Regions from separate parts of the Agromyces aerolatus genome, predicted to be linked through region 2. Evidence: riboswitches for the same ligand, from Rfam matches in the RefSeq annotation. Region 2 holds a riboswitch; each other region holds the start of a gene.
What was found. Region 2 has a riboswitch for thiamine pyrophosphate ahead of RH864_RS08665 (ECF transporter S component). Riboswitches for the same ligand answer to the same signal wherever they lie in the genome.
Positions count from the first base shown of each region.

Region 1: another riboswitch for thiamine pyrophosphate. It lies ahead of thiM (hydroxyethylthiazole kinase); the one in region 2 lies ahead of RH864_RS08665 (ECF transporter S component).
Region 3: another riboswitch for thiamine pyrophosphate. It lies ahead of RH864_RS01830 (bifunctional hydroxymethylpyrimidine kinase/phosphomethylpyrimidine kinase); the one in region 2 lies ahead of RH864_RS08665 (ECF transporter S component).

Region 1 is NZ_JAVKGQ010000001.1:376,867-383,881, reverse strand. It holds gene RH864_RS01810 (DUF7715 family protein) at 1-321, shown strand, start outside; gene thiM (hydroxyethylthiazole kinase) at 386-1,240, opposite strand; TPP riboswitch at 1,232-1,329, opposite strand; gene RH864_RS01800 (hypothetical protein) at 1,471-1,665, opposite strand; gene glsA (glutaminase A) at 1,806-3,026, opposite strand; gene RH864_RS01790 ((deoxy)nucleoside triphosphate pyrophosphohydrolase) at 3,046-3,474, opposite strand; gene RH864_RS01785 (putative Ig domain-containing protein) at 3,747-7,015, shown strand, end outside.
Region 2 is NZ_JAVKGQ010000005.1:98,690-105,704, forward strand. It holds tRNA gene RH864_RS08630 (tRNA-His) at 1-41, shown strand, start outside; gene RH864_RS08635 (metallopeptidase family protein) at 75-425, shown strand; gene RH864_RS08640 (serine hydrolase family protein) at 473-1,714, shown strand; gene RH864_RS08645 (hypothetical protein) at 1,742-1,999, opposite strand; gene RH864_RS08650 (nucleoside/nucleotide kinase family protein) at 2,046-2,567, opposite strand; gene RH864_RS08655 (energy-coupling factor transporter transmembrane component T family protein) at 2,564-3,343, opposite strand; gene RH864_RS08660 (ABC transporter ATP-binding protein) at 3,340-4,908, opposite strand; gene RH864_RS08665 (ECF transporter S component) at 4,911-5,552, opposite strand; TPP riboswitch at 5,588-5,698, opposite strand; gene RH864_RS08670 (hypothetical protein) at 5,744-6,091, opposite strand; gene RH864_RS08675 (DNA polymerase IV) at 6,158-7,015, opposite strand, start outside.
Region 3 is NZ_JAVKGQ010000001.1:384,800-391,814, forward strand. It holds gene RH864_RS01820 (RNA polymerase sigma factor) at 1-1,285, opposite strand, end outside; gene RH864_RS01825 (YciI family protein) at 1,282-1,680, opposite strand; TPP riboswitch at 1,819-1,917, shown strand; gene RH864_RS01830 (bifunctional hydroxymethylpyrimidine kinase/phosphomethylpyrimidine kinase) at 1,909-4,314, shown strand; gene RH864_RS01835 (alpha/beta hydrolase family protein) at 4,621-5,850, shown strand; gene RH864_RS01840 (hypothetical protein) at 5,864-6,091, opposite strand; gene gap (type I glyceraldehyde-3-phosphate dehydrogenase) at 6,175-7,015, opposite strand, start outside.

The DNA.
Region 1 (7,015 bases), on a different contig from region 2:
GCCTGGATCCCCGGCCTCTGCGCGGCGGCGATCCTGCGGCCCGACGAGACGTTGTGCCAGTGCCGCCGGGCGTTCGGCGGTGTGTCGTCCGGCGCACCCTCGTCGACGGCGCTCGTGGTCGAGACCGACTGGTCGCGCCGTGAGATCGTGCTCCTGATGCGTACCGGGGCGGCGGCGAACCAGTGGGAGGCGGCGTGCATCCCGCATGTGGCCGACGAGATGCTCGCCGTCGCCGCCCGGTGGCCGACCGGCGCGGTGCTCGAGCGGAGCTTCGTCGAGTTCCGGGCACGATCGGTTCCGAAGGCGGAATCGGGGGTGTGAGGGGCGTGGTCGGAGCGTCTGGAGCGTCCGGGGCGTCTGGAGCGCCCGCGGTGACGAGGGGGCGTCAGGCCGTGCTGGCCAGGCTCGTGACCGTGACTCGGGCGCGCTCACCGAGTCGCGCGGGCGTCAGTGCGGCGAGGGCATCGAGGAACTGTGCGGCGAACGTTCCCGGGCCGTTCGAACGCTCGGCCGCGAGCTCGGCCGCCACGGTGTACGCGAGGGTCGCCGCGACGGTCGCGTCGAACCTGGCCTGTTCGGGGCCGTCGACGTCGTTCGCGGGCGCGACGGCGAGGAACGCCGCCATGGTCGCGCCGAGCGCGCACCCGCCGCCCGTGACCCTGGTGAGCAGCGGGTCGCCGTTCGAGACGCGTGCGGTGCGCGTGCCGTCGGTGATGAGGTCGACCGGGCCCGAGACGGCGACGACCGAGCCGTACGTGCGGGCGAGGTGTTCGGCGGCCTCCGCCGCCGCATCCGTGCTGTCGGCCGCGTCGACGCCGCGACCGCCGGCTCCCTCACCCGCGAGCGCGAGGATCTCGGAGGCGTTGCCGCGCACGACCGTCGGGCGTTGCGCGACGAGCTCGTGCGCGAGCGCGGTGCGGATCGGTAGCGCGCCGATCGCGACGGGGTCGAGCACCCACGGGGTTCGCGCTTCGGATGTCCCGGCAACCGCTTCGCGCGCGGCGTCGCGTTGCTCGGGCGTCGGCGTGCCGAGGTTCACGAGCACGGCCCCGGCGACGCGCGCGAACGGCCCGGCCTCGCCGACGATGTCGACCATCGCCGGTGCCGCGCCGATTGCGAGCAGCGCGTTCGCGGTGAAGTTCGTGACGACGCTGTTGGTGATGCAGTGCGTCAGCGGCGACGCCTCACGGAGACGCTCGAGGTGGTGCTGGGCATGGTTGACGGTCAGACGATCGCGCATGGGCGACATCCCTTCGCTAGTACGAACTAGATCAGGTTCGACGGGTGTGATCTCAGCCGCGCATGTGCGCGGCACCCCGTGTCACTGTCCGCGAGTGTATGCCCTGCGGTGCTCGCTGCGCGAGCGCGCTGCGCGATCGGGAGCCGCCTCGAGACGTGCCGGCGGGCGGCGGGTACCTGCCTGGTGGCCGGCGGTCAGCTGGCGGCCGGGCCCGCGGCCGGGCCGTGACGTCAGTCGGTGCGCTCCTCGTCGGCCGGAAGCGGCGTCGGCTCCCCGCCGATGCCGGAGCCTTCGCCGGCCGGCGCTTCGGTCGTGGTCGCGGAGTGCTTCGCGACCTCCTCCTCGTCGACCTGTGTCATGGGCAGCTGGTCGCGGTCGGCGTCGCGGTCATCGGGGTCGAGGTTGCCCGTCGAGATGTCAGTCATGCCCCCACGCTCGCAGCCTCGCCCCGTGGGCGGCAGACGGTTGACAGCGCGAGGCCCGCCTCGCAACGTGGGTCCATGTCCCAGATCTGGAGCGCTTGTCCCAGATCCGGGACAAGCGAGCGTTGAATCGCGCGCGCCGCCTACGCGTCGTCGAGCACGCCGTCGGGGTCGACGACGATGGCGCGCGGCTGCCCCGAGCTGGTCACGCCGACGATCGCCGGCACCGCCCGGAACAGCTCTTTCACGGCGAGCCCGACACGCGTCACGTTGGAGAAGTCGAGCACGAGGCATCCGTCGTCGTTCAACAAGGGGGTGAGGCGCGTGAAGATCTCTTCCGCCGACGCGAAGTAGATCTCGCCGCGGAGCGCGGCGATCGTGTGGCCGGCTTCGGGCGTGAGCGACGCGATGGGCGAGAGCGGCGTGCCGCGGTGGGCGAGCATGTGCAGGCCGTACTGCTTGGAGAGTGCTTCGAGCATGGCGACGCCGCGCACGCTGTTGCCGCGTTCGTCGAGGCGCGGACTGAACGTGCCGATGCCGAACTGCCCCGGCTGCACGGCGACGATCCCGCCCCCGACGCCGGATTTCGCGGGAAGGCCGACATGCACCATCCAGGTGCCGGATTCGTTGTACATGCCGCAGCTGGTCATGACGGCGGTGGTCCACCGCGCGGCGTGCTCGCTGACGACGCGCTCACCGGTGATGGGGTTCACGCCCCCGGTCGCGAGGGTCGAGGCCATGATCGCGAGGTCGCGTGCGGTGACGTCGAGCGAGCACTGCCGGAAGTACGCGGTCGTCGCGACGTCGACGGGTGCCGCGAGGGCCCCGGTCGCGAGCGCGAGATACGCGAGCGCGCGGTTGCGGTCGCCGGTGTCCTGCTCGGAGCTGTAGACGTCGTCGTTGACGACGAGGTCGCGCCCGGCGAACCGTTCGAGCCCGGCCTTGATCGCAGAGAACTTGGCGTCCGCGGTCGCGCCTTCGATGAGTGACGAGGTCACGATGGCGCCCGCGTTGATCATGGGGTTGAGCGGGCGTCCGGATGCCGCGTCGAGACTGATCGCGTTGAACGGCTCCCCGCTCGGTTCGAGGCCGACATGCTTCGTGACCTCGTCGACGCCGAGGGCATCGAGCGCGAGCGCGAACACGAAGGGTTTCGAGACGGACTGGATCGTGAAGGGGATGTCGCTGTCCCCCGCGTCGTGGATCGCGCCGCGCGTCGAGACGAGCGAGATGCCGAGGGGTTCGGGGTCGACGTTCGCGAGCTCCGGAATGTAGTCCGCGACGTGCCCCGACGTGTCGGGCCGGGCGGCGTCGAGGATCGCCTCGAGCGTGGTGCGGACGGGGTGGGTCATGTCGACCGGCATGGGGGCAGTTTAGGGGTGGTCAGGAGCCGCCGGGTGGTGTGGGGGTGGCCGTTGGTGCTGTGGCGGCGAGAAGCCGCACCGCCGGAAGGTCGGGCGCTGCCCAGTCGAGCGTGACCAGCTCAGCCGGTGTCGCCCACCGCATGGCGTCGTGGTCGGTGCTGGAGGTAGGGCGGCCGGCGGTGAGCGTGGCGCGCAGGCACGTGAGACGGATGACCCGGCCGCCGACGTCCGTGTCGTCGGTGGTCAGCTCGTCGTGGACTTCGATTTCGACGCCGAGTTCCTCGACAATCTCGCGCACGAGCGCCTCCGCGGCCGTCTCGCCCGCCTCGACCTTCCCGCCGGGAAACTCCCACTTCCCGGCATCCGCTTTCCCGGCCCGCCGCCGGCACGCGAGCACCCGACCCTCATGCTCGATCACCGCGGCGACGACGTGCAGCGGTTCGGACACGGGGCTCCCTTGGTGGGGTGGGCTGTTCTCGCTCAGGCTAGCTGGACGCGGCTCGCGCTTTGCGCCACCTCGTTCACCAGCGCGCCAGGAAGAACGGCGCAGCGGCGACCGAAGTGGCGCGGAGCCACGCGCCCCGCGCCGATCGAGTGGGGCGAGCAGCCGACGGGAGCGCGGTTGGCGACCCAGGTCCCTTCGATTCGGACCCCGCGCTCCCATATCATGGGCAGGCCGCCTGTACCCTGCGCGCGGCCGACCCCCGAAGGGCCCCTGCCATGCACCCGCCTGCGCCGACGCAGACTCCTCGCCGATTCATCCGCTCGCTGGCCGCGGCGCTCGCCGCGCTCTTGGCCGCGACCGCGCTCGCGCTCACGCCGACCAGTCCGGCGAACGCGGCCACGCCACCCCTGACCACCGTGAACTACATCATCGGCAACGGCCAGGGCCAGGTCGTCATCGCCGACGAGGCGTTCGCCGATTCCGAGGTGACGGGCACCCCGAACCTGCCGCCCGGCCTGAGCTTCGACCCGTCCTACGGCGGGATCGCGCTGACCGGCGTCCCCGGCCTGGCCGGCGTATTCGGCTTCTCGATGCGCGTGCAGGAGACGCCGGACGGCGCGTACACGGACTACGACGTCGCGATCCGTGTCCACGACACCCCGGTATGGCAGACCACCGACCTGCCGACCGGCACGATCGACACCCCCTATGACGCGGATCTCGTCGTCAGCCCGTTCGGCAACTTCGCCGTCCACTCCGGCACCCTCCCGGACGGCCTCGAGCTGTCGCGCTCGGGCAAGCTCAGCGGCACGCCCACGGTCGACGGCACCTTCCGCTTCACGGTCCGGGCGACGAACCTCAACGGCACGGCGGATCAGGGCTTCGCGCTCTACATCGCCCCGCCCACGCCCGCCCCCGTCTGGCAGACCACGAGCCTCGGCAACATGCGAGCGGCCGAGTGGGTCAGCCATACCCTGCAGGCTTCGGATGCGACGGAGTACTCCGTCGTCGCGGGCGGACTGCCCTCGGGCCTGACCCTCGCCGACGGGGTCATCTCGGGCGTGCCGACGGTCGGCAGCAACAACGGGCCCTACCGGTACGAGTTCACGGTCGCCGCGAGCGGCCCCGGCGGCGTCACGAACCAGACCTTCTCGGGAAGCGTGACGGCGCCCTGGGTGACCTGGATGACGGGGACGATCACCCCGGCGGTCATCGGCGTGCCGTACGAGTTCCAGCTCGAGGCCCGGTACGCCAACGAGTACGCCCTCCACGACGGCACCATGCCGCCCGGCCTCACGGTCGAGCCGGATGGCCGCATCATCGGAACGCCGACGCAGGCGGGGACCTCCGAGGTCTGGCTCTCGGCCGTCAACGTCGGGGCCTCGAGCTACCGTCTGTACGAGCTCGTCGTCCACCCGGCGGCGCCGGTCTGGCAGACCACCGGCCTCGGCTTCACGCGCGTCGATGTTCCGCTCACCACCCAGCTCGAGGCGACGGATGCCACGGGCTTCCGCGTGACCGCGGGCGCACTGCCGGCCGGGCTCGAACTGGTCGACGGCACCGTCACGGGCACGCCGACCGAGCATGGCGCGTACGACGTCACCATCGCCGCGGTGAACGGGGGCGGCGAGACCGCACAGCGCTTCACCGGGACCGTCGCGGCGGGCGCCGTCGTCTGGGTCACGGAGCGCATCGGTCCGTTCACGGTCGGTGTCCCGGTCGACCTGCGGCTCGAAGCGACGCACGCCGTCGACTTCAGGATGAACGGTGCTCCGCTCCCGGACGGGCTGACGCTCGAACGCGACGGCCGGATCCACGGCACCCCGACCACCGTGATGAGCGTGTCCACGGGCATCGACGCGTTCAACGCCGACGGCGCCTTCGGGGGCGGTGGGCTGATGAAGCCGGTCACCGTCGAGGTCATCGACGCGGCCACCTGGGCGGGTGAGACCGAGTTCACGATCAAGGACGACGAACGCTTCGACGTGCCGGAGAGCGCGGTCGAAGGCGGCTGGATCACCTCAGCGACGGTCACGCCGGCCCTCATCCTCACCACCGAGATGTGGACCCCGGGGATCCTGACCTTCCACCCGATCACCCCCGGGACCGCCACGGTCACGGTCACGTACACGAACGGTGCCGACGAGTGGACGCAGGACGTCACGGTCGTCGTCGTCGAACGCGTGGTCTGGGTCACCGAGTCGTTCGGCGACCTCCGTCTCGACGTCCCCTTCGAGCTCGAGCTCGAGGCCACGGATGCCACGGAGTTCGAGATCACCGGCGGTGAGCTGCCCGAGGGTCTGACCTTCGAAGACGGCGTGATCGCCGGTACACCCACCGAGCACGGCCCCTACGCCGTCACGATCGCCGCGTCCGACGGCTACGTTGCGGTCGAGCGGCAGTTCACGGGCACGGTCGCAGCAGGGTATGTGCAGTGGGTGACGCCCGGCATCCCCGACGCCACGGTCGGGTACCCGGTCGACCTGCAGCTCGAAGCCACCCACGCCGTCGAGTACGAGCTCGAGTTCGGCCGCCTGCCTGACGGTCTCACGCTCGAGCCCGACGGCCGTCTCCATGGCACGCCAACCCAGGTCGGGGGTTCGTACGCCTACATCCGGGGCGTCAATGCCGATGGCGAGTACGTGATGCGGCAATTCTCGATCGTCGTTCGTGCGGCCGCGACCTGGGTCGGCGAGACCTCGTACGACCTGGCGCCGGGCGACGAGCTCAACATCGAGCGGGCCACGGTCTTCGGCTGGCTGACCGACGCGACGGTCGCCCCGGACGGCATCGTGGACGCCGAGGTGCTCGCCGACACCAGCCTCCAGCTCGACGCGCTCGTCTCGGGCATTGCGACGGTCACCGTGACGTTCACGAACGGCGTTCACGAATGGACCCAGGACCTCACGGTCACGGTCGCCGCACGCAAGGTGGAGTGGGTCACCGCCGATGTCGGTCCGTTCGTCGTCGGTGACGACGTCGACGTGCAGCTCGAGGCCACGAACGCCGTGGAGTACGTCCAGTGGGGCGCGGGCGTGCCCGGCTTGACGCTCGACTCGGACGGCCGCCTGCACGGCGCGGTCACGCAGGTCGGCACGCACTCGTTGAGCGTCGAGGCGAGGAATGCCGACGGCATCGGCTCCACCAAGGGCTTCCTCGTGACGGTCCGTGCGATCCCCGTGTGGGTCGCCCAGACCTCGTACACGGTGACGGCCGGCGAGTTCATCGAGCTGCCGAACACCTCGGTCACGGGCGGCAGCATGAAGGGCGCGACCGTCGCACCCGAGAGCGTCGCGACCGCTGAACTCCGCGGCCGGTTCGGCGTGCGGCTGACCGGCGTCGAGGCGGGCACGGCGACCGTCACCGTCACCCTGACCAACAGCTCGCGCGACTACGAGCAAGCCATCGAGCTCGAGGTGCTGCCGCGGCCGACCTGGGTCACCACGTCGCTCGGAGACTTGCGGGTCGGCGCTCCCTACGAGCTCGCCCTCGACGCCTCAGGCGCGACGAGCTTCGAGATCACCGACGGCGAGCTGCCCGCGGG
Region 2 (7,015 bases):
GGTCCAGGAGGTCGCGGGTTCAAGCCCCGTTACTCACCCCAATTCGTCACCGAAGCGTCGTCGAACGGAGCCCCCTGGTGCACCTCGACGCCGACGCCTTCGAGGCCATCGTGGTCGACGAGCTCGACCAGCTGCCCGATGAGATGGTCGACGGGCTCGAGAACGTCGTGTTCGTGGTCGAGGACCGGCCCGAAGACGGGTCGCTCGACCTGCTCGGCCTCTACGACGGCACCTCGCTGACGGAACGCGATCGCTACGGGTTCGGCGAGATGCCCGACCGGATCATCCTGTACCGGGAGTCGCTGCTCGCGATCTGCGATGACGAGGACGCGTTGCGCGATGAGATCCACGTCACGCTGGTGCATGAGATCGCCCACTTCTACGGCATCGACGACGAACGCCTGCACGAGCTGGGCTGGGCCTGACGGCGGCCATCGCGGCCTCGTCGCCTGCCCGAGTTAGCCTTGAGCACATGACCGTCTCCCCCGGCCGTATCGTCGGCATCGCCGTCGGCGCCCTCGCGATCCTCGGCATCGGGGTCTACGGCCCGGCGATGCTGCTCGGCCCGCTGCCCGCGGTCGCCGTGCAGTCGGAGGGCGCGGCGGTGCCCGCGCCGGCGGCGACGCAGATCCCCATGCCCGCCGAGGGCGCGAGCGTCCTCGCCGTCGTCGACGACACCGGTGCGGCGAATCCGATCGCGACGGGCGGAGACCAGGGCGTGGTGCCGATCGGCGCGGCGGCGAAGCTCGTCACGCTGCTCGTGACGCTCGACTCGCTGCCGCTCGCGGCCGGCAGTGCCGGTCCCGACCTGCCGATCGGCGCTGAGGACTACGCCGACTATGCGCGCTACCAGGCCGAGGGCACGCGCGTGCTGCAGGTGTCCCCGGGTGAGCGTTGGTCGCAGCGCGACGTGCTGCGCGCGGTGCTGCTCGCCTCGAGCAACAACCATGCCGACACCCTGGTCCGCTGGGCGTTCGGCAGCGTCGGGCAGTACGTCGACGCGGCCAACGAGTGGCTCGCCGCGAACGGGTTCGCCGACACGCGCGTGGCCGACGCGACCGGCCTCTCAGGCGACAACGTGGGGACCGTGACGGATCTCGCCGGGCTCGCGGCCAGCGTGGTCGACACCCCGGCACTCGCGGCCCTGCTCGATGGCGAGGTCGGCGGTGGCGTCGGCATCCGCCAGGTGCCCGACGTGGCCTCGCGCCTCGGCGACCAGGGTGTGCGTGCGATCACTCGAGGCTTCACCGATCAGGCGCTGATCTCGTTCGTCTTCACCGCGACGACGTCGCCCGCCGGCTCCGATCCAGTGCGGGTGGTGGGTGCGATGACGCTCATCCCCGACTACGAGACGCTCGACGCCGCCGTGATCGCGGCGGTCGAGGCCGCAGGTCAGGCGGCGGTCCCGGTCGACGTGATCACGGCCGGGGACGCTTACGGCTCGGCGGTCGCGGCCTGGGGCGACCGCGCGGACCTCGTCGCGTCGGCGACGCGCACGAGCCTGGGCTGGAGCGCGGCCGCCGGTGAGGCCACGGTCGAGGTCGAACCGTTCACGACCGCGAACGCGGGCCGCGACATCGGCCGCGTCGTCGTCCCGACGCCGACCGGGGAGCTGGCGTCGCCGCTCAGCCTGTCGGAGGACATCGGCGACCCGGGGCCGATCTGGCGGCTCACGAACCCGCTGCCGATCATCGGCGCCTACTTCGACTCCTGACGCCGGGCCGGCCGCGTCGCGGGACCGTCAGTCGTTGTCATCCTCGTCGAACTCGACGGGGTCGGAGTCGCTGGGGTCGAACCGGAACTGCACCCGGACCTCGCCGTTCAGCTCGCGCTCCTCGACGGCGTTGTACCAGAACAGCGACTCGAGCCCGTCGATCGCGGCGACCTCACCCGCCCGCGACTCCGGTTTGCCGTCGACGAGGGCGCGCTGCTCGAACCTGCCCTCGAGCGGCCCGTCGAGGAACTCTGCGATGTACACTCCGGTCGTCTCTGCGCTCATGACTCCACCGTAGTCCCGCCGCTCGGCGCGGGCCGAACGGCGCGGGTCAGGTTGACAGACCGCGCACGATCAGGTCGGCGCGGGTGACGGATGCCCCGGTGCGCGCCGTGTGCCGTCGCCACTGCGTGTCCCACATCTCCCAGTACGGGTCGAACGCGCCGCGGTCGCGTGCGAGTGCGGCCCGGCGGCGGTCCTCATCCCGCGCGTCGACCCAGATCCGGAGTGCGGGGACCGCGGCCGTCGCGTCGAACGCGCCGCACCCCTCGACCAGGAGGTCGTGCCCTGGCGCGATCGCCCGCACCGGGCCGCGCCTCCCGGCGTCCCAGTCCCAGGTCGGGACCCGCGCAAGCTTCCCGCTCGCCCACGGCGTCACGAGCGACGCCGCGAGCAGCGCCGACCCGCGATCGAGGCCGTGCCAGCCCGGGTACACCTCGTCGAGTCGGACAAGCGCGACCGATCCTCGCCATGCGGCCACGATCGCGTCGGCGAGCGTCGACTTCCCCGCGCCGCTGGGGCCGTCGATCGCCACGAGCCGCCGGCCGCGCACCGTCGGTGCGTTGAGCCTCACGACCACACCAGGTTCCAGGTGCCCGCCGCGACGGCGGCGCTCACGGAGATCGCGGCCACGAGGCATCCGATCGCGATCATCAGCCACTCGACCCGGCCGAACCGCGCCGCGCGGGCCCACGTCCGCTCGCCGGGCGCGCCGAAGCCGCGCGCCTCCATGGCGGTCGCGAGCGTGCTCGCCCGCCGGACGGAGAGCACGAGCAGCGCGAACGCCTGGCCGAGCCCGCGCCGGAGCCAGGCTCGGTCGGCGACGCCCCGAGCCCGTCGGGCGAGGCTGATGGTGCGCCAGTCGTCGATCGAGGTGCCGATCAGGCGCAGCGCCGCGAGACCGCCGAGCACGAAGCGTGCCGGCAGTCGGAGCGTCTGTGCGAGCCCGTCGGCGAGGTCGGTGGGATCGATCGTGAGGAAGAGCACCACGGCGGGCAGCGCGATCGCGACCACGCGAGCCGTCGTCGCCAGCCCGATCGCCACCGACCCCTCGGTGATGTGGATGAGTCCCGCGTCGAAGTAGACCGCGCCGGAAGGGGCGCCGTAGAGCACCATGCTGATCCCGGTCAGGGGCGCGGCGATCCAGACGGGGAGGGTCCGAGCCGACCAGAGCAGCGGCCCGAGGCCGATCACCGAGAAGAGCACCACCTCGCAGATGATCGCGACCCCCGCCGAGACGGGATCGAGGGTGAGCAGCAGGGCGACGCTGAGCGGCACGGTCGCCGCGATCTTCGCGACGGGGTTGACGCGCGCGAGCGGCAGTCCGGGTCGCACCTCGGCGATGCTCATACCGGCACCTCCGTCGCGACCTCCGCCGGCGGGCCGAGCGCGAACCGCGCGTCGGCGAGCGCGTCGACGAACGTCTCGTCATGCGTCACCGCGACCACACCCGCACCGCGGTCGCGGAGCTCGCCGATCAGCCGGACGAGCTCGCGCCACGTCACGGCGTCCTGTCCGAACGTCGGCTCGTCGAGGACGAGCATGCTCGGCCGGGTCGCGAGGGCGGTCGCGACCGAGAGCCGACGCTTCTCACCCCCCGAGAGCGTGAACGGATTCGCGCCGGCGAGCGCGGTGAGCCGCAACGCCTCGAGCAGCGGCTCGACCCGATCGCGCACGTCGCCCGAGCGCAGCCGGAGGGCGCGCGGCCCGACCTCGAGCTCGGCACGCACCGTTCCGGCGAGGAACTGGTGCTCGGGGTTCTGGAACACGGTCCCGATCCGGGTCAGCAGCTGCCTGGACTTCCAGCGCCACGGCTCCTTCGCGGCGCCGTCGGCGAGCCGGGCGGATGCCTCGAGCGAGCCGTGTTCCGGTCGGAGCAGCCCGGCGAGCGTGAGCGCGAGCGTCGACTTGCCCGCCCCGTTCGGCCCGGTGACGGCCAGTACCGAAGCCTCGCGCACGGCGAAGTCGAGGCCGGTCTGCACGGGGCGACCGGTCTGCCGCGCGACCGCGAGCCCCGAGGCCGTGAGCAGGCTCGGGCGAACGTCGGTCGTCACGCGGTGGTCGGGCTGGCCGTGATCCGACCGGCCGGGTTGAAATGGGCCGGATTCGGACGGGTTCGGCCGTCGTGCCGCCGACGCCTGGTCGCCAGGCAACCAGACGCCGGCCGCCCGCAGCTCGGTCGCCTGAGCCTCGAGAACCCGGTCGGCCGGCCCGTCGGCGATCAGCCGTCCGTCGCGTCCGAGCACGATCACCCGATCGACGACCGGGAGCCACACCGGCACGCGGTGCTCGACGACGATGAGGGTCGCGCCGGTCTCCTGCACCACGCGTGCGACCGCGTCGCGGACCTCGATGACCCCCTCGGGATCGAGGTTGGCGGTCGGCTCGTCGAGGAGCAGGACGCCGGGACGCATGGCGATCACCCCGGCGAGCGCGAGGCGCTGCCGTTGGCCGCCGGAGAGCGCAGCCGTCGACCGATCGAGGGGCAGGTCGAGGCCGACCGCGGCCAGCGCCTCGCGCACCCTGGGGCCGATCTCTGCGCGAGGCACGCCCAGATTCTCGAGCCCGAACGCCACATCGTCGGCGAGCCGCGCCATCACGAGCTGCGCGTCGGGATCTTGCAGCACGAGTCCGCTGCGGCCGCGTGCCGCCGAGGCATCCGCCCCATCGATGAGGAGCCGACCGGCGGCCTCGCCCTCCTCGTCGCCGCCGAGGACGCCCGCGAGCCCGTGCAGGATCGTCGACTTGCCCGACCCCGACGGGCCGAGGAGCAGCACGCGCTCTCCCGGTTCGATGACGAAGTCCACGCCGGCGACGGCACGGCTCGCGCGCGAGCCGTGCCGCCACGCCCAGCCCTGCGCCTCGACCCGCGCCGGCCGGTTCAGCGCGGTTCGAATGGACGCGTTGCCCGTCACCCTCAGCTCGTGACCCTGACCGCGTCACGGCCCGACGCGAAGCGGCTGAGCGCGCCCGTGCGCGCGAGCCCGCGAACCGCGAGCCAGCCCAGTCCGCCCGCGATGACCGCACCGCCGACGACGCCGGAGACGACGTAGATCGTCGCGAACGCGGGCGCGGAGCCCGCGTACCAGAGCACGAGGTCGTTGATGGCCATGGCGAGACCCGCGACCGCGCCGGCGAGCACCGCGACGGGGAAACCCCAGCGACGGTAGAGGAAGATCGCGAAGATCAGCTCGGCACCGAGCCCCTGCACGAGACCGGCTTCGATCGTGAGCAGGCCGCCCCACTGGCTGCCGATGAGCGCCGACACGACCGCGGCGACGAGCTCGGTGTACATGGCGGCGCCCGGCTTCCGGATGATGAGCCCACCGATCACGCCGGCGACGAGCCAGAGTGCGGCCGGGGCGGCCTGCAGCCCCGGGAGGAATGCCGAGATCGGGGCGGAGATGGGACCCCAGATGACGCCGTACGCCCAGAAGACGACACCGATGGCGACGCCGATGACGCTCGCGACGACGATGTCGACGATGCGCCACTTGAGTCGCCGCCCGCCCGGCGTCGCGTTCGTCGTCGGGGTGGTTGCTGATGCGGTTGCGTGCACTGTCGTGCCCTTTCGTTCGATGAAAGCGGCACGGGAATGAGATGCGATGCCCTCCCTGCGCTGGCATGACCCAGATCAGGTTCGACGGTCGAAGGTTGCTGAACCTTCCTCTCAGCCCGGTTCACCGGACTCCCGTGTTCAGGCATGAGTATACGCCCGCACCGATCGGGTGTGGGCGCGGGTGCCCGCGTTCAGTGCTTCAGCGCGCGGATGACCCACTTGAGCGATTTGCCGATGACCCAGATCAGCGGCGTCGCCACGAGGATCAGACCGATGAGGTTCGGCTCGAAGCGCACGTCGGCGCCACGCCCGATGTATGCCCCGAGCGGAATCGACACGCCGCCACCGCCACCGCCGCTGCCCTCGCCGGTGCCGCCCTTCTCGTCCATCGAGCCCGACCCGCTCCCGCCGCCGAAGCCGTAGTAGCCGAGGGCGACCGGCATCACCGTGGACCCGCCGATGTCCACCGGATCGCCATACGAGGTCTTCACCCCGATGCCGCCGACCTTGTCCGCCAGTTCCACCACGAGTTCCGTCATGCGCCCAGGCTACCCACGCGCGCTGCGCGCGACCACCCCTTGCGTTCCGGCATGCGAGCCCCGAGGTCAGTCGTCGGGGTCGGTGCGGCGCTGGGTGAGATCGGGGGCGCGGCGGGCGCGGCCGACGAGGGAGGCGGGGCGCACGGTGCCGCGGCCGAAGCGGGCTGAGACCTCGTCGATGGTGCGCTCGGCCTCGCGCCACTCCTCGTCGGGGTCCCAGAGCGTGGGGCCGCCGGCGGAGCCGAGCTGTTCGGCGCGGACGCCGATGAGGCGGATGCGGGCGCCATCGGTGAGCAGGGCGTCGAGCGAGGCCGCAGCCTCCTCGTAGATGCGGCGTGCGACGTCGGTCGGCTCGGCGAGCGTGCGCGAGCGTGTGACGGTGCGGAAGTCGCCGTAGCGCAGCTTCAGCACGACCGTGCGGCCGACCATGTTCGCACGGCGGAGCCGGACGGCGACGCTGTCGGCGAGATCGAGGAGGGCCCGGCGGATCTGCTCGGGGTCGGTGAGGTCGTGCCCGAACGTGGTCTCGTGGCCGATGCTCTTCTCGGCCCGGTGCACCGTGACGTCGCGCGGGTCGTCGCCGTTCGCGAGCGCGCTGAGCCGGTGCGCGAGCGACGGGCCGACCGCGCGTTCGAGGGCATCGGCGGGCATCGCCGCGACGTCGCCGACGGTGCGCAGGCCGAGACGCAGCAGCGACTCCTCGGTCACCCGGCCGACGCCCCACAGCGCGGACACGGGGAGCGGGTGCAGGAACGTCACGGTGTCGGTCGCCGGCACGACGAGCATGCCGTCGGGCTTCGCCCGGCCGGATGCCACCTTCGCCACGTATTTCGTCGCCGCGACGCCGATCGAGCAGGTGAGGCCTGTCTCGGCCTGGACGCGCTTCCGGATGGTCCACGCGATCTGCGCCGGGCTGCCGTGCAA
Region 3 (7,015 bases), on a different contig from region 2:
ACGCGCGCACCCCCGGGTCATCCGTCATCGTTGCGGCGCGAGCGAACGCGTCGCGCGCTTCGCCGACGCGACCCGCGCGCGACAGCAGGTCGGCCCTGGTCGCCCACCAGGGTTGGAACGGCTCCCCCACGGATGCCTCCGGCAGCAGCTCGAGCCCCGCATCGCCGCCATCCGTGCGCCCGACGACCGCGGCGAGCGCGACGCGTGCGCCGAGGCTCGGCGCGACCGCGACGAGCGCGACCGACAGCGCGCGGAGCGCGGCCCAGTCCGTCCGGCCGGTACGCCGCCGGTCGGCGTGCACGGCCTGCATGGCCGCCTCGAGCTCGAACCGGCCGGGCGCGGTGCCGGGGCCGGCGGCCGCCCGGCGCAGGTACGCCTCGCCCTCGTCGATCAGCCGCGCATCCCAGTCCGCGGGGTCCTGTTCGTCGAGCGGCACGAACACGCCGTTCGGCGCCGTGCGCCGCCGCGCGAGCGACAGCGTGGCGACCGCGGCGAGCCCCCACGCCTCCCGGTCGTCGCCGAGCAGCGTCGCGAGGACGACCGCGAGATACTGCGCCTCGCCCGCGAGCGAGCCGACGTCGCCGCGCCACGAGATCGCCGCGCAGCCGTACACGGCTTCGAGCAGGGCCGGGGTGCGTTCGGCGAGCGCGGCACGGTCCGGGATCTCGAACGGTATCCGCGCGAACTTGATCCGCCGCTTCGCGCGCACGAGCCGCTGCGCCATGGTCGCGGGCGGCACCGCGAACGCGGTCGCGATCTGCGCGGCCTCGAACCCGAGCACCGTCTGCAGCATGAGCGGCGCGCGGACGGCCGGGTCGATGGCCGGGTGCGCGCAGACGGCGAGCAGCTCGAGCCGTCGGTCGGGGATGCGCGCCGGGTCCAGGTCGGCGGACGGGTCGCGCGCGAACGGGTCGCGCGCGAATGAACCTGCGGCGGGCGACCCGGCGAGCGGATGCCCCGGGGCGGCGCCGGCCCGCGAGCGGCGGCCGTCCGAGGCATCCGGAGCGTCTCGCCGCTCGTCGAGCGGAACCGACGCGCGATACGCGGCGGACTTCCACACATCGCGTTGCCGGTTGCGGGCCACGGTGACCAGCCATCCCTCCGGGTTCTGCGGGACGCCCTGCACCGGCCAGGTGGAGAGCGCCGTCTCGAAGGCGCCCGCGATCGCGTCCTCGGCGAGCGCGAGGTCGCCGGTCGGTGCCGCGAGCACCGCGACGAGCCGGCCGTACGCCTCGCGTGCGACCCGCTCGGCCGCGGCGTACGCGGTGGCGCGCGAATCGGTCACCCGGCGTTCGCCGCGGGGGTCTCGAACGTCGTCCAGACCCCGTCGACCGTGTGGGTCGCACTCGGACGCACCTCGACCGCGCCCCACGAGACCGACGGCGCCTGGCGGGCGTACTCGATCGCCTGGTCGAGGTCCGGCACGTCGATGACGAACGTGCCGCCGAGCTGCTCCTTGGTGTCGGCGAACGGTCCGTCCTGGACCTGCAGCGCGCCGTCGGCGACACGCACCGTCGTCGTGACGTCGGAAGGCTGCAGCACCTCGGCCGAGATCAGCACGCCCGCGGCGTGCAGCGTCGCGGCGTAACTCGCGAACGCGCGCTGGCCCTCGGCCATGCTCTCCTCGCCGAGCTCGTCGGGCGACATCTCCGGGTAGTGCAGCAACAGGCTGTATCGCATGATCGTGTCCTCTCCCGTTCGACGCCCAGCGTAGTGAGCGCCCGGGCCGGCCGTTCCGGCCCTTCACGGTGATGACGATCGAACCCCGTGCCGATCGACAGGCGGGGCGAAGTGTCGGCGCTGCACGCTACACTCGGCCGCAGTGACACGGGGTGCCGCGCACGACGCGCGGCTGAGATCACACCCGTCGAACCTGATCTAGTTCGTACTAGCGAAGGGATGTCGCCCATGCGCGATCGTCTGCCCATCGACCCCGCCCGGCCCGATGCGGCTCGCCAGGGCTCTGCCCACCTGGGGCCGGCGCCTCAGCGGGCCGACCTCTCGCTCTACCTCGTCACCGACGCCGCCCTGTGCGGCCCACGGGGTGTCGTGGCCGTCGTGGCCGAGGCCGTCGCGGGCGGGGTGACCGCCGTGCAGCTGCGCGACAAGGCCGCCGGCGATGCCGAGCTGCTCGTGCAGCTGGAACAGCTCGCCGAGGTCATCGACGGGCGTGCGACGCTCCTCGTCAACGACCGGCTCGAGGTCGCGGTCGCGGCGCGAGCACGAGGCATCCGGGTCGATGGCGTCCATCTCGGGCAGGGTGACGCCGCGGTCGTGGCCGCGCGCGAGGCGCTCGGCCCCACCGCGATCGTCGGCCTCACCGCGAACACGGTCGCGCATCTCGAGGCGGTCGGGCGGATGCCTCGGGGCACCGTCGATTACGTCGGTGTCGGCGTGATCCGGCCGACGGCGACGAAGGCCGACCATCCGCCCGCACTCGGCGTCACGGGGTTCGCGGCGCTGGCCGCGGTCAGCCCGGTGCCGTGCGTCGCGATCGGCGGGGTGCAGGTGGCGGACGTCGCTGCGCTACGCGCGTCCGGGGCGGCGGGCGTCGCGGTGGTGTCGGCGATCTGCGCGGCGGCGCAGCCGCGGGCGGCCGCGGCGGAGTTCGTCCGTGCGGCGGAAGCCGCTGATCGAGTAGGCGCGCCAGCGCCGTATCGAGACCCGGAGACCGGCACGGCGCAAGCCGCTGGTCGAGTAGGCGCGCCAGCGCCGCATCGAGACCCGGAGGCCGGCGCGGCGGGTCTCGATACGGGTGCTCCTTCGTCGCGCCCGACTCGACCGGCGGGAAAGGCGGGAGCGGCCGCGCGCCCGACTCGACCAGCGGGGGCGGTTCCGCGGGTGCTGTCGGTCGCGGGGAGCGATCCGTCGGGCGGGGCGGGGATCCAGGCCGATCTGAAGTCGATCGCTGCGGTCGGCGGGTACGGCATGGCCGCGATCACGGCGCTCACTGCGCAGAACACGCACGGCGTGCGCGGCGTCCACGTGCCGCCGCCGAGCTTCCTGCGCGCGCAGCTCGACGCGATCTCCGACGATGTCGCGATCGACGCCGTCAAGCTCGGCATGCTCGCGAACGCCGAGGTCATCGATACGGTCGCCGACTGGCTCGACGCCGTCCGGCCGCCGGTCGTCGTCCTCGACCCCGTGATGGTCGCCACGAGCGGCGACCGGCTGCTCGACGCCGACGCCGAGGCGGCGATGGGCCGGCTGCTGCCGCTCGCGCACCTCGTCACCCCCAACCTCGACGAGCTCGCTGTGCTCGCCGGCGCGCGCCGCGCGCGCACGTGGGCCGACGCGATCGTGCAGGCCGAGTCGGTCTCGGCGCTGTTCGGTCTGCGCGTGCTCGTCAAGGGCGGGCACCTCGGCGGCGACCTGGCCCCCGACGCGCTCGTCGACGCCGCGACCGCGACGACGGTCACGTACGGCCGGTCGGCGCTCGGCGGCGAGCGCATCGTCACGTCGGCGACGCACGGCACCGGATGCTCCCTCTCCTCCGCCGTCGCCTCGCTGCGCGTCTCGCTCGGCGACTGGGAACCCGCGATCGACGAGGCCCGGCGCTGGCTGCGCGAGTCGATCCGGCACGGCGAGGCACTCGGCGTCGGCTCGGGGAACGGCCCGGTCAACCACTTCGCCGGGCTGTGGTCGCGCGGCGGCACGACCACCGCACCGGTGCCCGCCGAGGTCGAGGCCCGCTGGTGGTCGGCGATCGACGACGTGCGCTCGGGCATCGACGACCTGCCGTTCATCCGCGGCCTCGCCGACGGCACGCTCGCCCGTGCGCCGTTCCTCGAGTACCTCGCGCAGGACGCGCTCTACCTGCGGGACTACGCACGCGTGCTCGCCGAGGCCTCGCGCCTCGCCCCCGACGCCGCGGCGCAGGCGTTCTGGGCGGGCTCGGCCAGTGGGGCCATCGCGGGCGAGCTCGAGCTGCATGAGAGCTGGCTCGGCGCCGAGGCATCCGTCACCGAACCCGACGCGATCACGACCGCGTATCTCGACCATCTGCTCGCGACCGCCGCACGCGGCGACTACGCGGTGCTCGTCGCCGCACTGCTGCCGTGCTTCTGGCTCTACACCGATCTCGGGGAACGGCTCGCGGCGGGTGGGTTCGGCGATGCGGCGCTCGCGCCGGAGCATCCGTACGCGTCGTGGCTCGCGACCTACGCGGATCCCGCGTTCGCGGCGGCGACCCGCGAGGCGGTCGCGATCGTGACCCGGGTCGCGTCGCACGCGACGCCCGGCGTGCGCGAGCGGATGCTCCGGGCCTTCCGGGTCTCGTCGGAGCACGAGCTCGCGTTCTTCGATCGCGCGTGAGTGTTCGCCGCGGCACATCACCGAACGGGCGCACGTGGCGGGTCCCATCGCGAAACACCCGCCATTCGCGACCGTTCAACCATCTCGCCGGCACGACCCCCGGCACGACCCACAACCCTCGAACGGGCGCAGATGGCGGGTCCCGTCGCGAAACACCCGCCATTCGCGACCGTTCGATCGACACGACCCTCGATCGACACGACCCGGGTGCGCTCGGGCGCGCAGTGACAGGATCCGGATGACTCGGTACGTTTGGCAGGACACCGGCCCTCGAGCGCCGGCGCGCGACCCCCAGGAGACGGTGTGATGCACGCAGACGCCAAGCCCGCGCCCGCCTTTGCGGGAGCCTTCGCGGCCAGCCCCGACTTCGACTACGAGGTGCGCGGCGCGGTGGGCGCCACCGTGGGCGGAGGCGGCGACGTCGGCGAGATCCTCGCGGCGGTGCGCGACGTCAAGGCGAAAGACCACGAGGGCTGGTTCGCGGCCTGGCGCGGCCTCGGCGAGCGCGTGCTCGCCCAGGCGGATGCCTCGGCGGGGCGCGGGCACGCGGTCTCCGCCGCCTCGGCGTACCTGCGCGCCGCATGCTACCTGGGTCGCGCGGTGAACGCGGTGGCCTCGCTGCCGAGCGAGGACGAGCTGCTCCCGACCTTCCGTGCGCACCACGCCGCGTGGGAACGGTACGTCGATCACGTCGCGATCCCGGTCGAGCGACTCGAGATCCCCTACGAGGGCACCACGCTGCCCGGATACTTCTTCCGGGCCGCGGGCGATGCGACCGCCCGTGCGACGCTCGTGCTGAACCTCGGCAGCGACGAGTCGATCGCTGACGCCTGGGTCGGCGCGGGCCCCGCCGCCATCGCGCGGGGATACCACGTGCTCGTCTTCGCCGGCCCGGGGCAACAGGAGATGCTCTTCGAGCGGAACGTCCCGTTCCGGCACGACTGGGAGGCCGTGCTGACGCCGGTCGTCGACGCACTCGTCGCGCGATCCGACGTCGACGCGGCGCGGCTCGCGGTGTGGGGGGTCAGCCAGGCCGGCTACTGGGTGCCACGCGCGCTCGCGTACGAGCACCGATTCGCGGCGGCCGTCGTCGACCCCGGTGTCGTCGATGTGTCGACGTCATGGCTCGACCACATGCCGAAGAGCATGCTGAAGCTGCTCGACGCCGGCGATGCGCAGAAGTTCGACCACGAGATGGCGATCGGCATGAAGTTCTCGGCCGAGGCCGCTCGAACATGGCGGTTCCGCGCCCGCCCGTACGGCGGGTTGGGCTACTTCGCGACGCTCACCGAAGTGCTGAAGCAGCGACTGACCGACGACGAGGGCGCCGCGATCACCACGCCCATGCTCGTCACGGCGCCCGAGCACGAGCAGTTCTGGCCGGGCCAGTCGGCGAAGCTCGCCGCACTGGCGCCCGCCGCATCGACCCTCGTCGACTTCACCGCGGCCGAAGGCGCGGACATGCACTGCGAGCCGCTCGCGCACGCCGTGCTCGCCGAGCGCGCGTTCGACTGGCTGGACGAGCGGCTCGGCTGACGCCGCTACGACGTCAGATCACGCCGACGAACGAGTCCCGTCGGAGCTGCTCGTGCGTCGCGTGGAACCTGCCGTCGGCGGTCCACCAGGCCTCACGGCCCTCGGCGTTCGGCTCGTTCTCAACGACGACGGGCCAATGCTCCTTGATGTTCTTCACGTAGTACCGCAGCTCGCCGCCGACGGTGCGTTTCTCCAGCTTGTCCGAGCGCTCGAGTCGCTCCTGCGTCAGGTCCTCATCCACGCTGCTCATGGTAGGGCGTGAACAGACGTATGCCGGCTCCCCCTCCACGAGGAAGCCGGCATACGTGGTTCAGCGACGCGCGATCAGCCGCGCGCGAGCAGCTGCAGCGTGTCGATCACGCGGTTCGAGAAGCCCCACTCGTTGTCGTACCAGGCGACGACCTTGACGTGACGGCCGTCGACGCGCGTGAGCTCGGCGTCGAAGATCGACGAGGCCGGGTTGCCCGTGATGTCGGTCGAGACGAGCGGGTCGTCGGAGTACTCGAGGATCCCCTTCAGCCGGCCGTCGGCGGCCTCGCGGTACGCGGCGAGCACCTCGTCGCGCGTGACGTCGCGCGCGACGGTCGTGTTGAGCTCGACGATCGACCCGACCGGGACCGGGACGCGGAGCGAGTCGCCCGACAGCTTGCCGTCGAGACCCGGCAGCACGAGCCCGATCGCCTTCGCGGCGCCGGTCGAGGTCGGCACGATGTTCACGCCCGCGGCGCGCGCACGGCGCGGGTCGCGGTGCGGGCCGTCCTGCAGGTTCTGCTCCTGGGTGTACGCGTGCACGGTGGTCATGAAGCCGTGCTCGATGCCCGCGAGCTCGTCGAGGACCGAGGCGAGCGGCGCGAGCGCGTTCGTCGTGCACGACGCGTTCGAGACGATGACGTGCGACGCGGGGTCGTAGGCGTCGGTGTTGACGCCGTACGCCAGGGTGACGTCGGCGCCGTCGGCCGGTGCGCTCACGAGCACCTTGCGGGCGCCCGCGGCGAGGTGCGCCGACGCGGCCTCCTTGCTGGTGAACCGGCCGGTCGACTCGAGCACGAGGTCGACGTCGAGCGCCTTCCAGGGCAGGTTCGCGGGGTCGCGCTCGGCGAGCACCTTGATGCGCATGCCGTCGACGACGAGCTCGTCGCCGTCGACCTCGACGGGGCGGCCCAGC